2 regions of the Luteibacter aegosomaticola genome follow, and region 1 is predicted to be linked to the other one. Evidence: predicted binding sites of a transcription regulator. Region 1 holds the regulator's gene; the other holds the start of a gene.
The links. The regulator HrcA, encoded in region 1, represses chaperone genes, less so after heat shock. The targets are predictions, from matches to a motif close to TTNGCACTCNNNNNNNNNGAGTGCNAA.

Region 1 (7,537 bases):
GGCGGATCTGCTGACCCGTCTGGGTTTCCGGCGGCACGTTCACGGCCACCTCGCCATCGAGCGTCGGCACCATCAGTTCGGTACCCAGCGCGGCCTGGGCGAAACGGATGGGCATTTCGCAGAACAGGTCGGATCCGTCGCGCTGGAAGATCGCGTGCTCGCGCACGTGCACTTCCACGTACAGGTCACCCGCCGGCGAACCGGCCGGGCCAGCTTCGCCCTGCCCGGTCAGACGGATGCGATCGCCGTTGTCGACGCCCGCCGGAATACGCACCGAGAGCGTGCGCTCTTCTTCGAGACGGCCTTCGCCGTGGCACTTCTTGCAGGGCTTGTCGATCTTCTGGCCGGAGCCATGGCAGGTCGGGCACGCCTGCTGGATGGAGAAGATGCCGTTCTGCATGCGCACGCGGCCGTGGCCGGCGCAGGTGCTGCAGGTGGAAACCTTGCCGTCTTCCGAACCCGTGCCATTGCAGTGGTGGCAATTGACCTGGGTGGGAATCTCGATCTTCTTCTCGATGCCGAACACGGCTTCTTCGAGATCGAGCTCCATGATGTAGCGCAGGTCGGCGCCGCGGCGCGCACGCTGGCGGCCACCGCCACCACCGAAGATGTCGCCAAAGATATCGCCGAAGATGTCGCCGACGTCGCCAAAACCGGCGCCGCCACGACCGAAGCCACCGCCTTCGAACGCGGCATGGCCATGCTGATCGTAGGCCGCGCGTTTCTGGGCGTCAGAGAGGATGTCGTAGGCCTCTTTGGCTTCCTTGAATTTGTCGATCGCTTCCGGATCATCCGGGTTGCGGTCAGGGTGGTACTTCATCGCGACGCGACGAAAAGTCTTTTTAAGATCGCCTTCGGTGACGGTGCGTTCGACGCCGAGGATTTCGTAGTAGTCGCGCTTGCTCATGTTGCGTGTTGCATTCCCTTGGACGGACAAACGCGCCGGTAGCTTTCGCCCCGGCGCGGTCGCGTCGTTAATACATCTGACGAGTGGCGCGGGAAACTACCCGCGCCACCTGCCCCCATCATCGGGACGATTACTTCTTGTCGTCCTTGACTTCGGTGAACTCGGCGTCGACCACGTCGTCCGGCTGGGCCGAACCGCCGCCCGGAGCCGACTGCTGCGCCGTATCCGACGCGCCGCCCGACTGGGCTGCCGCGTAGAGCGACTGGGCGATCTGCTCGAGGTTGGCGATCTTCGACTCGATGGCCGACTTGTCGTCGCTATCCTTCGCCTTCTCAAGATCGGACACCGCGCCATCGATGCTGGCGAGCTGCTCGGCCGGGATCTTGCCGCCATGCTCCTTCAGCTGCGAACGGGTCTGGTGCACGAGCTGGTCGGCCTTGTTGCGCACCTGGACGAGGTCGTGGAACTTCTTGTCCTCTTCGCGGTTCGCTTCGGCGTCTTCAACCATCCGCTTGATCTCGTCCTCGGACAGGCCCGAGCCCGCCTTGATTTCGATCTTCTGTTCCTTGCCGGTGTCCTTGTCCTTCGCCGACACGTGCAGGATGCCGTTGGCATCGATATCGAAGGTGACTTCGATCTGCGGCGTACCGCGCGGGGCCGAACGGATGCCCGACAGGTCGAACTTGCCGAGCGACTTGTTGGCGTTGGCACGCTCGCGCTCACCCTGGAGCACGTGCACCGTCACCGCGGTCTGGTTGTCATCGGCGGTGGAGAAGGTCTGCGAGGCCTTGGTCGGCACCGTGGTGTTCTTCTCGATGAGCTTGGTCATGACACCGCCCATCGTTTCGATACCCAGCGAGAGCGGGGTCACGTCGAGCAGCAGCACGTCCTTGACGGTACCGCCGAGCACGCCACCCTGGATCGCGGCGCCCACGGCGACGGCTTCATCCGGGTTGACGTCCTTGCGCGCTTCCTTGCCGAAGAAGTCCTTCACGGCTTCCTGGACCTTGGGCATACGGGTCTGGCCACCGACGAGGATCACCTCGTTGATGTCCGACACACGCAGGCCGGCGTCGTTCAGCGCGGTGCGGCACGGCTCGATGGTGCCCTTGACCAGATCTTCCACCAGCGACTCGAGCTTGGCGCGGGTCAGCTTGATGTTGAGATGCTTCGGGCCCGAGGCGTCAGCGGTGACGTACGGCAGGTTCACGTCAGTCTGGTGCGCCGAGGAGAGTTCGATCTTGGCGCGCTCGGCGGCGTCCTTCAGACGCTGCAGGGCGAGCTGATCCTGGCGCAGGTCGATGCCCTGCTCCTTCTTGAACTCTTCCACGAGGTAATCGATGACGCGGTTATCGAAGTCTTCACCGCCGAGGAAGGTGTTGCCGTTGGTGGCGAGCACTTCGAACTGCTTCTCGCCGTCGACGTTGGCGATTTCGATGATCGAGACGTCGAAGGTACCGCCGCCCAGATCGTACACGGCGATCTTGCGGTCAGCCGTCGAGGTCTTGTCGAGGCCATAGGCCAGCGCGGCCGCGGTCGGCTCGTTGATGATGCGCTTGACGTCGAGACCGGCGATCTTGCCGGCATCCTTGGTGGCCTGGCGCTGGCTGTCGTTGAAGTACGCCGGCACGGTGATGACCGCTTCGGTGACCGACTCGCCCAGGAAATCCTCGGCGGTCTTCTTCATCTTCATGAGCACCTTCGAGGAGATCTCCTGCGGTGCCATCTTCTTGCCGTCGGCGGTCTGCACCCAGGCGTCGCCGTTATCGTGCGCAACGATGCCGTAGGGAACGAGCTTGATGTCTTTCTGCACTTCGGCGTCGGTGAACTTGCGGCCGATGAGGCGCTTCACCGCGTAGAAGGTGTTCTTGGCGTTGGTGACAGCCTGGCGCTTGGCCGGCGCACCGACGAGGACTTCGTTGTCCTTGGTGAACGCGACGATGGACGGCGTGGTGCGATCGCCCTCGGCGTTCTCGATGACGCGTGCCGTGGTGCCCTCCATGACGGCGACGCAGCTATTGGTGGTACCGAGGTCGATGCCGATGATCTTGGCCATAAAACGTGCTCCGAATTTCAATGCGGCCCCCGCGGCCGCGACTGTTTGTGGAAATGGGGTCTTACCCCATCAATTCAATGCGTTGTGAGACTGCGTTCAGCTGTCTTTGACGACCGCGACCAGCGCCGGGCGCAGCAGGCGGTCGTTGAGGACGAAGCCCTTCTGGACCACGGCCACCACGGTGTTCGGCGCGTGCTCGGTCGAATCGACCGCGCTGATCGCCTGGTGGTGCTCCGGGTTGAACGGCTGGTGCAGCGGGTCGACCAGCACGAGGCCGTTCGACGAGGTGACCTTTTCGAGCTGCTTCAGCGTGAGCTCGAGGCCCTCGCGCAGCGTCTTCGCATCCGCGTTCTCGTTGGCGAGGCCCAGGGCCACGCTGTCGTACACCGGGAGCAGATCGCCCAGCAGCTTTTCGTTGGCGAAGCGGCGGGCCTGGTCCAGGTCACGCTGCAGGCGGCGACGCTGGTTCTCGATCTCCGCCCGTTCGCGCAACACCGTCTCGCGCGCCTGGGCCAGCTCGGTTTCGAGGGCTGCCAGCCGGCCGGTCAGCGCGTCGAGATCGGCGTTGACGTCGGCGCCGCTGTCCTGCCCGGGATCCGTCGCGTGGGGATCGTTGTTCTGCATGATTACTCCAAATGTCAGCTAACCGGCCCCGCCAGGGGGCCGGACATTCGCGGGAATTAATAAACCCGCCTCCCGAGCCGGTTTATGAGGTCGCTACGGCCCGATTCAAGGCGTCACTCAGCAATCCGGCGGTGGCTTGTACCACGGGAATGACCCGCTCATATGCCATACGCGTCGGTCCAATAACTCCGATCGCGCCCAGCATGCGGCCGCTGGTGCCATAGGTGGCGGTGACCACGCTGCAGCCATCGAGGGCTGAAAAGCCGGATTCTTCACCGATAAAAAGCCGGACGCCGGGGGCTTTGACGCAGTTTTCCATCAGCTGCAGCAGCTCGCGCTTCTGCTGGAAGGCGTCGAAAAGATCGCGCAGGCGGTCGATATCGGCCAGTTCGGAATAGCCCATGAGGTTCGTCTGGCCGCTGACGAGGACGTCGTCGGTGCCTTCGTCGCCGAAGGACGCCGTGGCCAGCTCCACCGCGCTGGCCAGCAGGCGGTTGAGCTCGCCGCCAGCTTCACGCAGTTCCGCGGCCAGATGGGCACGGATATCCGCCAGGCGGAACCCGGCGAAGTGGGCATTGAGGTAGTTCGAGGCCTGCTCCAGCTCGCGGCCGTCGATGGGCCGGGAAAGCTGGACCACGCGGTTCTGCACCTGATTATCGGAAAACACCAGGATGACCAGCACGCGGGCATCGGGCAGGTTCACGAAATCGATGTGGCGCAGGGGGAAGTCGCCCTGGCGCGGCACCGTGACCACGCCGGCGAAGTGGGTCATCGCCGAAAGCAGGTTCGACACGTTGCCCAGCAGGTCGCGCGTGGTGGTCTGGTGCGGCGGCAGGCCACCCTGCAGGCGCGCCATGTCGTCGCGCGGCAACGGCTTCAGCTCAAGCAGGCTATCAACGAAGAGGCGCAAGCCCCGCGGCGTAGGAATACGGCCCGCCGAGGTGTGGGGCGACGCCACCAGGCCGGCCTCTTCCAGGTCGGCCATGATGTTGCGGATGGTCGCCGGGCTGACTTCCAGGCCAGAGGACTTCGCCAGCGTGCGTGAGCCTACGGGCTCGCCGTCCGACAGGTATTGGGAGATCAGGGTACGCAACAATCGCCGCGCGCGAGCATCAATGTCTTGGCCGGAGAACGGGTTCATGCGCGTCGGAGGTTAAGGTCGGGTGGCAGGCGCTATCAATAAGGTCTGCGCGCGCGGCTTGCAAGTCTCGGTTCCTGCGACGCGGCTCCCGCTACAATTGGCGTGATTCCATCCGCCACCCCGGTGCCCATGCTCACGTCGCTCTACGTCCGCCAGTTTGCCGTCGTTGAAGAAGCCGAAGTGGCCTTCGGCCCCGGGCTCACCGTGGTCAGTGGCGAAACCGGTGCGGGCAAGTCCCTGCTGGTCGATGCCCTGATGCTGCTCGCTGGCGCCCGCGCCGATAGCGGCATGGTCCGCGCCGGCAGCGACCGCGCCGAGCTGGCCGCCGAGTTCGATCTGGCCGGCCTGCCCGAGGCGCTGGGCTGGCTGCGCCAGGAAGAACTGGATGATGGCGAGACCTGCCACCTGCGCCGCGTGATCCGCGCCGAGGGCAGCTCCAAGGCCTGGATCAACGGCCGCCCGGCCAGCCTGGCGCAGATGTCGGCCGTGGCGGCGCTCATCGTCGAGATCCACGGCCAGCACGAGCACCAGGCCCTGCTCTCGCGCCAGCACCAGATGGCCCTGCTCGATGCCTTCGCGGGCAATGAAGAGGCCCAGGGCCGCGTCCGCGACCTGGCCAAGGCCTGGCGCGAGGCGGTGGCGAAAATCCGCAAGCTCTCAGGCGGCGACGATCGCGAACACCAGATCGAACTGCTCACCCACGAGCTCGAAGAACTCGACCGCTGGGCCCTGGCTCCCGCGGCGCTGGAAGACCTGGAAGCCCAACACCGCCGTCTGGCCAACGCCGGCCGGCTGGCCGAGGGTGCCAACGGCGTCGTGGAACTGCTGGATGGCGAAAGCGAATTCGCCATCGGCCGCGCCCTGCTCCGCGCCCACGCGGAACTCTCCCGGCTGGCGGAACTGGACACCACGCTCGCGCCCACCCTCGAACTGCTCGACAGTGCGCAGATCCAGGTGGGCGAAGCGGTGGATGGCCTTGGCCGCTACGCGCAGGATGTCGAACTCGACCCCGAGCGCTTGGCCGAGGTGGATACCCACCTCACCCATCTGCACGACCTTTCGCGCCGCTACCGCCTGCCGATCGAAGAACTGACGGCGAAGGCCGAGGAACTCCGCGAACGCCTGGCGGAACTCGAGGGCGCCGGCGATGCACTCGAGCGCCTGGGCCATGAGCGCGATCGCCTGCGTACCGATTACGACACCGCTGCCGCCGGCCTGTCCAAGGCACGCGCGGAAGCGGCGGAACGCCTCGGCTCCTCCGTCGCCGCCCTCATGGGCGAGCTCGGCATGTCGGGTGGCCGTCTGGAAGTGGCACTGGAGCCGGCCGAAGGCGACGATCCGGATCCGCAGGGCCGCGAGCGCTGCGAACTGCTGGTCAGCGCCAACCCTGGCCAGCCGCCGCGTGCCCTACGCAAGGTGGCCTCGGGCGGCGAACTCGCCCGCATCAGCCTGGCGATTGAAGTAGCCACGCTGGGCAACGACAACATCGGCTGCATGATCTTCGACGAAGTGGATACCGGCATCGGTGGCGCTGTCGCCGAAGTGGTCGGCCAGAAACTGCGCGCCCTCGGCGAGCGCGTGCAGGTGATGTGCGTCACCCATTTGCCGCAGGTCGCCGCGCAAGGCCACAACCACCTCAACGTGGCGAAGGAAAGCAACGGCGAATCGACCCGCACGCGGATCAAGGCACTCGACGCCAGCGGCCGCCGCGAGGAAATCTCGCGCATGCTCGGCGGCGTGGAAATCACGAAAGAAACCCGCGCGCACGCGAAAAAGATGCTCGACAAGGCGCAAAGCTAACGCGCCCCCCCCCCGTAGGAGCCCACCCTGTGGGCGACATCTTTCGCCTCACCACTGGAGGCCGGGTGGGTCTTTCGCGAACGGCGTCGCCCACAGGGTGGGCTCCTACAGGGAGAGCGGCCGTGCCGTGTGGAGAGCGGTCGCGTCGTGTGGAAGGCGGCCGCGTCGTGTGGAGGATGGACGCGTCGTGTGGAGAGCGGCCGCGCCGTGTGGCAGCGGCCGTGTTTTGTCAGGTGCGGATCAGGCCGCGTTCCTGGGCCATGCGGTACAGGTCCAGTTCGGACCCCGCGTTGAGCTTGTTCATCACTGCGGCGCGGTGGATGTAGATCGTCTTCTGGCCAATCCCCAGCTCCGCGGCTACCTGCTTCGGCGCGCGGCCAGCCGCGAGCAACAGGAACACCTCGCGCTCGCGAGCGGTCAGGCGGCTGAAGGGGTCCAGATCCTGCGTGGACCGGCTCGAACGACGCTCCCGCAGATCGGAGCTGAGGTACTGGTCGCCCGCCAGCACGGCACGTACAGCCGCCACCAGCTCCTCCGGCGCAACACCCTTCGTCACGTACCCACGCGCACCACGGCGCATGGCTTCGGAAACGTACGGCTCGCCATCGTGCATGCTCAACACGATGATGCGCATGCTGGGCTCGATGCTCCCCAGGTGCTCGATCAACGGCAGGCCGCTGCCATCAGGCAACGACAGATCGACCGCCACCAGGTCGGGGCGATGCTGGGTCACCGCATCGACAGCCTCATCGGCATTGCGAGCTTCGGCGACCACATCCAGGTCGGGTTCCAGCTGGATCAGCCGTTTGAAACCTTCACGGACGATGGCGTGGTCATCTACAAGGACGATTCTTGGCATGGGCAGAATGTAACAGTACTCAACCGAATGTGCGCATCTGCCCTCATCGCGCGTCAGGACGCCACATCCGCCGTGTAACATTCAGGGGTATGCGCCTTAGCACCCTCTCACGCTTCGCCGGCCCCATCATCGCTATCAGCTATGCGCTGG
Region 2 (7,537 bases), 2.5 Mb from region 1:
GCTGCTCGTGGTCGGCAACACCATCCGTGTGGATATCCAGAGCCGCGCCGAGGAAATCGGCGTGCTGCTGCTGATCGGGGCAAGCCGGCCCTTCGTGCGCCGTCCTTATCTGTACACGGGTATCTGGCTTGGCCTGTTCGCCGGCATCCTCGCCGTCGCGCTCGCGGTGGTGATCGAAATTGCGATGGCGGGCCCGGTTGGCCGCCTCGCGGCCGCTTACGATGGCAGTGTCCAGTTCGGCGGGTTGCCCGCCTGGCTGCTTCTTTCAGTACCGCTCGCGTCAGCCGTGCTTGGCTGGCTCGGCGCGCGGCTGGTCAGCGCACGACAGATCCGCCGCGCGGCGGCGGTTTAAGGGGAGGCCAGGGGGTGGCATCGCATATCGGATCAGGCGTCGCTGGCGCCACGCCGCGGATCCTGCTGGTGGATGGTTCCAAGGTGGTCCGCTCGCTTATCTCGCGCGTGGTCTCGGCCGAAGTGCCGGGCGTCGAAATCGTCGGCGTGGGTACCGGCGCGGAAGCGCAGATGGAGCTGCAGCAAGGCGTGTTCGACTTCGTGACCGTGGCCCTGCGCCTGCCCGACATGGACGGGCTGGATGTCGCGCGCTTCGTGCGCGAAGCAGCGCCGCAGATCTACATGCCCATCGTGGTGGTGTCGGGCGATGTCGAGCAGCGCCTGCATCGCCGCGAGCTGGGCGAGTTCGTCACCGACTACTTCGACAAATCGCTCGGCTTCGAAGCGCTTGCCGAATTCATTCGCGGCTACGTGCGCCCCGAGGGCGGTGCGGAAGGCGAAGTGCTTTACGTGGAAGATAGCCGCGTCGTCGCGTTGGCCACGCGCCGCATGATGGAGAAGTATGGTCTTACCGTGCATCACGTCATCAGCGCGGAAGATGCGATCGAATTCCTGCGTGCCGCGAAGGCGGAAGGGAAGGTCGGTGCGGACGTGGTGTTGACCGACGTAAGCCTGAAGGGCGAACTCACTGGCGGCGATCTCGTTGAACGCATCCGCAATGAATTCGGTTACGGCAAGGGGAAGCTGCCCACACTGATCATGACCGGTGACGAAAATCCCGCGAACCAGGCGGCGCTTTTGCGTGCCGGCGCGAACGATCTGGTCGAGAAGCCGGTGGAAGAAAAGTTGCTCATCACGAAGCTGCTGTTCCAGCTTCGTGTCGCGTTGCACCTGCGCGCGAAGGCGGAAGCTTGAACGATCGCGTGAAGCTCGAGGCCTCCTGGAAGGAGCGTATCGGCGATTACCTCGACCGGCCGGAGATGCTTCAGCTCTCCGCGTTCCTGCGTGATGAGAAGGCGCACGGGAAAGAAATCTATCCGCCGGGCCCCGAGATCTTCAACGCGTTCGAACACACGCCGTTCGACAAGGTACGTGTCGTCATCCTTGGCCAGGATCCGTATCACGGCCCCGGCCAGGCTCACGGCTTGAGCTTCTCCGTGCGGCCCGGTGTGCGTGTACCGCCGTCGCTGCAGAACATGTTCAAGGAAATCGAGAGTTGTCTCGGTATTCCTCGCCCCGATCATGGATGCCTCACGCCGTGGGCTGATCGTGGCGTGCTATTGCTCAACGCCGTGCTCACGGTAGAAGCGGGGCAGGCGGCGTCACATCAGGGACGTGGTTGGGAAGGGTTTACGGATGCCGCGATCGATGCCTTGAACCGTGAGCGCGAAGGCCTGGTCTTCATGCTGTGGGGTAGCCACGCACAGAAGAAAGGCCAGCTCATCGACGGCAAGCGCCATTGCATCCTGCGCAGCGTGCATCCCTCGCCACTTTCTGCGCATCGCGGGTTCATGGGGTGCGGACATTTCGCCCAAGCAAACGAGTACCTCGTTGCGCGCGGCGAGCAGCCCATCGACTGGTCACTGCCGCGTCGCGCAGATTTCGCAGGTTGAAGTGACAGAAGCCTGCGGCCGAGGCTCGCAGGCTTTAGCAACCACATACTTGTCATCGTGACGTGGCCCGCCTCACGGCCCATCCGGATGGTTTCCGTGAGGTCTTTGATCGGCGAGCCGATCGACCCGCATAGATTAGCCCCCAGGCCGACGGCCACGCGTCAGCGGATGGCGGCGCAGCGCGTAGGCGCATTCCGACGGGCCGCGTCCGGGTTCCCTGACTTCAGTTTGGGGCTTGAATTCCTGCCGCCCGAACACTATTTCCTTTGAGGGCAGGCACATACGCCTGCCTGACGGCTTCAGGGCACTCTGGCCAGCCGTCTGCCTCCTGAATACCCCCAAGTCCCCACTGGACACCGAGGGGGTATTTCTGTACCATTGAGTACAGCTAACCAAGATTGAACTTCGGTAGGGGTTAGCACTCCCACCCTGGGACTGCTAACCTGCACCGATACCTTTCAGGAGGTTCCACACATGTCTCAAGCCCTCGCCACCCGTAACTACGGGCTACCGAGCGTCGTTGGCAGTCTGGATTCCTACATCGCGGCCGTCCATCGTATCCCGGTGCTCAGCCTTGACGAGGAGCAGACGCTAGCGCGGCGCTTCCACGACGACGCCGACCTCGACGCCGCCCGCCAGCTGGTGATGTCCCACCTTCGCTTCGTGGTGCATGTCGCCCGTGGCTATAACGGCTACGGCCTGCAGCTCTCCGACCTGATCCAGGAAGGCAACATCGGCCTCATGAAGGCGGTGAAGCGTTTCGATCCGGATCAGGGCGTGCGCCTCGTCAGCTTCGCCGTGCACTGGATCCGTGCCGAAATGCACGAGTTCATCCTGCGTAACTGGCGCATCGTCAAGGTCGCCACGACCAAGGCCCAGCGCAAGCTGTTCTTCAACCTGCGCAAGAGCAAGAAGCGCCTGGGTTGGATGAATGCCGAGGAAGTGCGCGTGGTCGCCCATGACCTGGGCGTGCCGGAAGCGACCGTCCGTGAGATGGAATCCCGCCTGTCGGGCCGCGACGTGGGCTTTGAAGCCCCGGCCGACGCCGATGACGACGAGAAGCCGGCACCGGCCGCGTTCCTGGTCGATGAAGGCGCCGATCCGTACGACAACCTGGCCGAAGCCGATGCCTCGGACAACCAGATGAGCGCCCTGGGTTCTGCCCTCGCCAACCTGGATGCCCGTTCGCGCGACATCATCCAGCGCCGCTGGCTGGCCGACGAAAACAAGGCCACCCTGCAGGATCTGGCTGACGAGTACGGCGTCTCGGCCGAGCGCATCCGCCAGATCGAGGCGAATGCCATGAAGAAGATGCGCGTCGCCATCGCCGCCTGAGGGCTGCGAACGGCGTAAGATCCGGAACGGCCCCCTCGTGGGGCCGTTTTCCGTTGCCCCGACCGTGGAGTGAGAAGGATGCCCAGGGCTCTGGTCATCGAAGATGACGAAGTCACCGCCCGCGATATCGTCGCGGAGCTTGGCGCGCACGGCCTCAACGCCGAGTGGGTCGCCAACGGTCGCGACGGCCTGGCCCGTGCGCTCGAGAACGGCTACGACATTATTACCCTCGACCGCATGCTGCCTGGCATGGACGGCATCGATGTCGTCTCCGAATTGCGCAAACGCGCGGTCGAGACCCCGGTGCTCATGATCAGCGCGCTCTCCGATGTCGACGAGCGTGTCCGCGGCCTGCGCGCTGGCGGCGACGACTACCTCACCAAGCCTTTCGCCCCGGACGAGCTCGCGGCCCGCGCTGAGGTGCTGCTGCGCCGGCATCGCCGGCCGGAGACGGGCGAGACGCGGATTCGCGTCGAAGATCTCGAGCTCGACCTGGTCAAGCACAACGCCCTGCGCGGCGGCCAGCCGCTCACGCTGCTGCCCACCGAGTTCCGCCTGCTCGAATTCCTCATGCGCAACGCCGGTCAGGTCGTCACGCGCCAGATGATCTTCGAGCACGTCTGGGGTTTCCATTTCGATCCGGGTACCAACGTGATCGATGTCCATATCGGCCGCCTCCGTCGCAAGATCGACGGCGCCGGCCAGGTGCCGCTCATCCGTACGGTGCGTGGCTCGGGGTACGTCCTTGCGCCCGCTGACTGACGCCTGGCGTTCCGCCACTTCGCGCCTGATCCTCATCTACGGCGCGCTCTTCGCCATCTGGTGCGTGGTGCTGCTGGGCGTGGTCCAGTGGGAATCCTCGCGCTACCTCACCAATGTCGTCGACGGCATGCTGGCCGCCCGCCTGCATTACCTCGAGCGTACCGACCCGCACCGCCTGCGCGATACCGTCGATGCCGCCAGCGCGATCGACGCGACGGGCTTCATGGCCGCAGGCCTGTTCGACGCCAAGGGTCAGCGCATCGCCGGCAATATCGAAAAAGTGCCGGCGGGCCTCGACGAGGACGGGGTCATCCACGCTGTGCAGGCGCGCGTCGATGAAAACTCCGACGAGCCAGCCCGTCGCGCACGCGGCATGGCCAATACGCTGCCCGACGGCGAGCGCCTCGTGGTGGTCAAGGAAAGCGCGGTCATCGATGGCCTCGGCGCCATCATTCGCCGAGGCGCGCTGTGGGGGCTGTCCCTCACCCTGATCCCGGGCGTGCTGGGTGGCATCCTGATCGCCCGGCGCCCCGCGCGCCGTGTGCGCGAGATCCAGCTGGCCATGGAGCCCATCCGCGAAGGCGACCTCAGCGTGCGCCTGCCGGTCAGCCGGACAGGCGACGAGGTCGACCTGCTGGCGGGCACGGTGAACACCACCCTTGGCGAGATCGAGCGCCTGCTCGGCGAGGTCAAGGGCGTTACGGACAACATCGCCCACGACCTGCGTACACCACTCACCCGCATGCGCACCCGCCTGTACCGCGTGCAGCAGCAGATTGAAGGCACCCCGGAAGCCGAACAGCTCGAAGCCGCCGTGGAAGAGATCGACACGGTGTTGGCGCGTTTCCGCGCGTTGCTGCGCGTCTCGGAGCTGGAAGACCGCCAGCGCAGCGCCTGCTTCGAAAGCATGGACCTCGGCACCGTGCTGAAGAATGTGCACGAGTTCTACGCCCCGCTGGCCGAAGACCGCCACCAGGTATTCGAGCTGGATGTCGGCAAATTGCCGCACCTTCGTGGTGATCCTCAGCTAATGTTCGAAGCGTTCGCGAACCTGGTGGGCAATGCCATCAAGTTCACCCCGAATGGCGGGGCTATCCGTCTGGTGGCGCTGACGGACCCGACGGGCGACGCCCGGGTCGATATCGCCGATACCGGGCCCGGTATCCCCGTGGGTGAGCGCGAAGCCGTCTTCCGCCGTTTCTACCGCAGCGATGAGACCCGTTCCAAGCCCGGATGCGGCCTGGGTCTGGCCATCGTCAGTGCCATCGTACGGCTGCACGGATACTCGCTCGCGGTGGGCGGAAACGACGACGGCGCGGTGTTCTCGGTCACCTGCCCGGCCGCGTAGCCGAAAACGCCTAAATAAATCTTAACTACGCCGCAGGTTCACGCGGGGGCAAAATTCGCCGCGACGCAACATCGCGCTCGGAAACCGTCCCCCTCATGATTGGCATCGTCCGGATCGCCCTCACGCGGCCGTATACCTTCGTCGTCCTCGCTCTGCTGATCCTCATCGTAGGTCCGCTGTCGGCGATGCGTACGCCGACCGACATCTTCCCCGACATCAAGATCCCCGTGATCGCGGTGGTGTGGCAGTACACCGGCCTCCCGCCCGACCAGATGGTGGGCCGTGTGTCGTCGCCGTTTGAGCGCGTGCTCACCACCACGGTGAACGACGTGGAGCACATCGAGGCGAACTCGATCTCCGGCTTCGGCATCATCAAGATCTTCTTCCAGCCCACGGTGGATATCCGCACGGCCAACGCGCAGGTGACCGCCGTGGCGCAGACGCTGCTGAAGCAGCTGCCTGCCGGTACCACGCCTCCGCTGATCCTGAACTACAGCGCCTCGACCGTGCCGATCATCCAGCTGGCGCTCTCGGGCGATGGCCTGACCGAACAGAACCTGGCCGATCTTGGCCTGAACGCGATCCGCCCGCAGCTCACCTCGGTGCCCGGCGCGGCGATCCCGTATCCGTTCGGCGGCAAGACCCGCCAGGTGCAGATCGATATCGATCCGGCCGCGCTGCAGGCGCGCGGCTTATCGGCACAGGACGTGGCGAACGCGCTCGCGGCACAGAACCTGATCACGCCGGTCGGTACACAGAAGATCGGTGATTACGAGTACACGCTGCAGCTCAATAACTCGCCCTCGGTGGTCGATGAGCTGGGTAACCTGCCGGTGAAGGTCGTCAACGGTGCCACCGTGTTCATTCGCGACGTGGCCCATGTGCGCGACGGCTCGCCGCCGCAGACCAATATCGTGCACGTCGACGGCAACCGCTCGGTGCTGATGACCGTGCTGAAGAACGGTTCGGCCTCGACGCTGGCGATCATCCAGGGCATCAAGGATCGCGTGAAGAGCATGAAGGATGCTCTGCCCGAGAACCTCAAGATCAGCCCGATCGGTGACCAGTCGCTGTTCGTCAGTGGCGCGATCGCCGGCGTGGCCCGCGAAGGCGTGATCGCTGCGGCGCTCACCAGTCTCATGATCCTGCTGTTCCTCGGTAGCTGGCGCTCGACGGTGATCATTGCCACGTCGATCCCGTTGGCGATCCTTGGCGCCATCGCGATGCTGTCCGCGTTCGGCGAAACCATGAACATCATGACGCTGGGTGGCCTGGCACTCGCGGTGGGCATCCTGGTGGATGACGCCACGGTGACCATCGAGAACATCAACTGGCATCTCGAGCACGGCAAGGACGTAGAAACCGCGATCCTCGACGGTGCGGCGCAGATCGTGACGCCCGCCTTCGTCTCGCTGCTCTGCATCTGCATCGTGTTCGTGCCGATGTTCTTCCTGGATGGCGTTGCCCGCTTCCTCTTCGTGCCGATGGCCGAAGCGGTGATGTTCTCCATGATCTGCTCGTTCATCCTCTCGCGTACGCTCGTGCCGACGATGGCGAAGTATCTGCTGCACCCGCACTCGGTCGACGACCCGCACGGCGAGCATGGCAAGGTCTCGCGCAACCCGCTGGTCCGCTTCCAGCGCGGTTTCGAGAAGCGCTTCGAAAGCCTGCGCCAGAGCTACCACGGCCTGCTCGAACTCGCGCTGCGCCATAGCAAGCCGTTCGTCATCGGCTTCATGGCCTTCGTGATCCTCTCGTTCGGCCTGGTGCCGATGCTGGGCCGAAACTTCTTCCCCTCGGTGGATTCGGGCCAGATCCTGATGCACGTCCGTGCGCCGGCCGGTACCCGCGTGGAAGAGACGGCGAACCTGTTTGCCGCCGTGACCAAGGAAGTGCGCAAGATCATCCCGGCCGAAGAACTCGGTACGGTGGTGGACAACATGGGCCTGTCGTCGTCGGGTATTAACAACACCTACAACAACACCGGTACCGTGAGCTCGTCGGACGGCGATCTTCAGATCGCGCTGAAGGAAGACCACAAGCCGACAGCTGACTACGTGCGCGAGCTCCGTGAAAAGCTGCCGCGTCTGTTCCCGACCGCGACGTTCTCGTTCCCGCCAGCGGACATCATCAGCCAGATCCTGAACTTCGGTTCGCCTGCGCCGATCGATCTGCAGATCCGTGGACC

Region 2: a site for HrcA is predicted at 2,320-2,346, ahead of rpoH (RNA polymerase sigma factor RpoH). Genes of this name have one in related genera too.

What each region holds. Positions count from the first base shown of each region.
Region 1 is NZ_CP095741.1:3,108,253-3,115,789, forward strand. Features, by position in the region: gene dnaJ (molecular chaperone DnaJ) at 1-907, opposite strand, end outside; gene dnaK (molecular chaperone DnaK) at 1,038-2,963, opposite strand; gene grpE (nucleotide exchange factor GrpE) at 3,060-3,587, opposite strand; gene hrcA (heat-inducible transcriptional repressor HrcA) at 3,670-4,728, opposite strand; gene recN (DNA repair protein RecN) at 4,858-6,528, shown strand; gene L2Y96_RS13695 (response regulator transcription factor) at 6,758-7,387, opposite strand; gene L2Y96_RS13700 (MASE1 domain-containing sensor histidine kinase) at 7,477-7,537, shown strand, end outside.
Region 2 is NZ_CP095741.1:495,022-502,558, forward strand. Features, by position in the region: gene ftsX (permease-like cell division protein FtsX) at 1-352, shown strand, start outside; gene L2Y96_RS02215 (response regulator) at 367-1,206, shown strand; gene ung (uracil-DNA glycosylase) at 1,203-1,904, shown strand; gene rpoH (RNA polymerase sigma factor RpoH) at 2,379-3,239, shown strand; gene L2Y96_RS02230 (response regulator transcription factor) at 3,318-4,001, shown strand; gene L2Y96_RS02235 (sensor histidine kinase) at 3,985-5,349, shown strand; gene L2Y96_RS02240 (efflux RND transporter permease subunit) at 5,445-7,537, shown strand, end outside.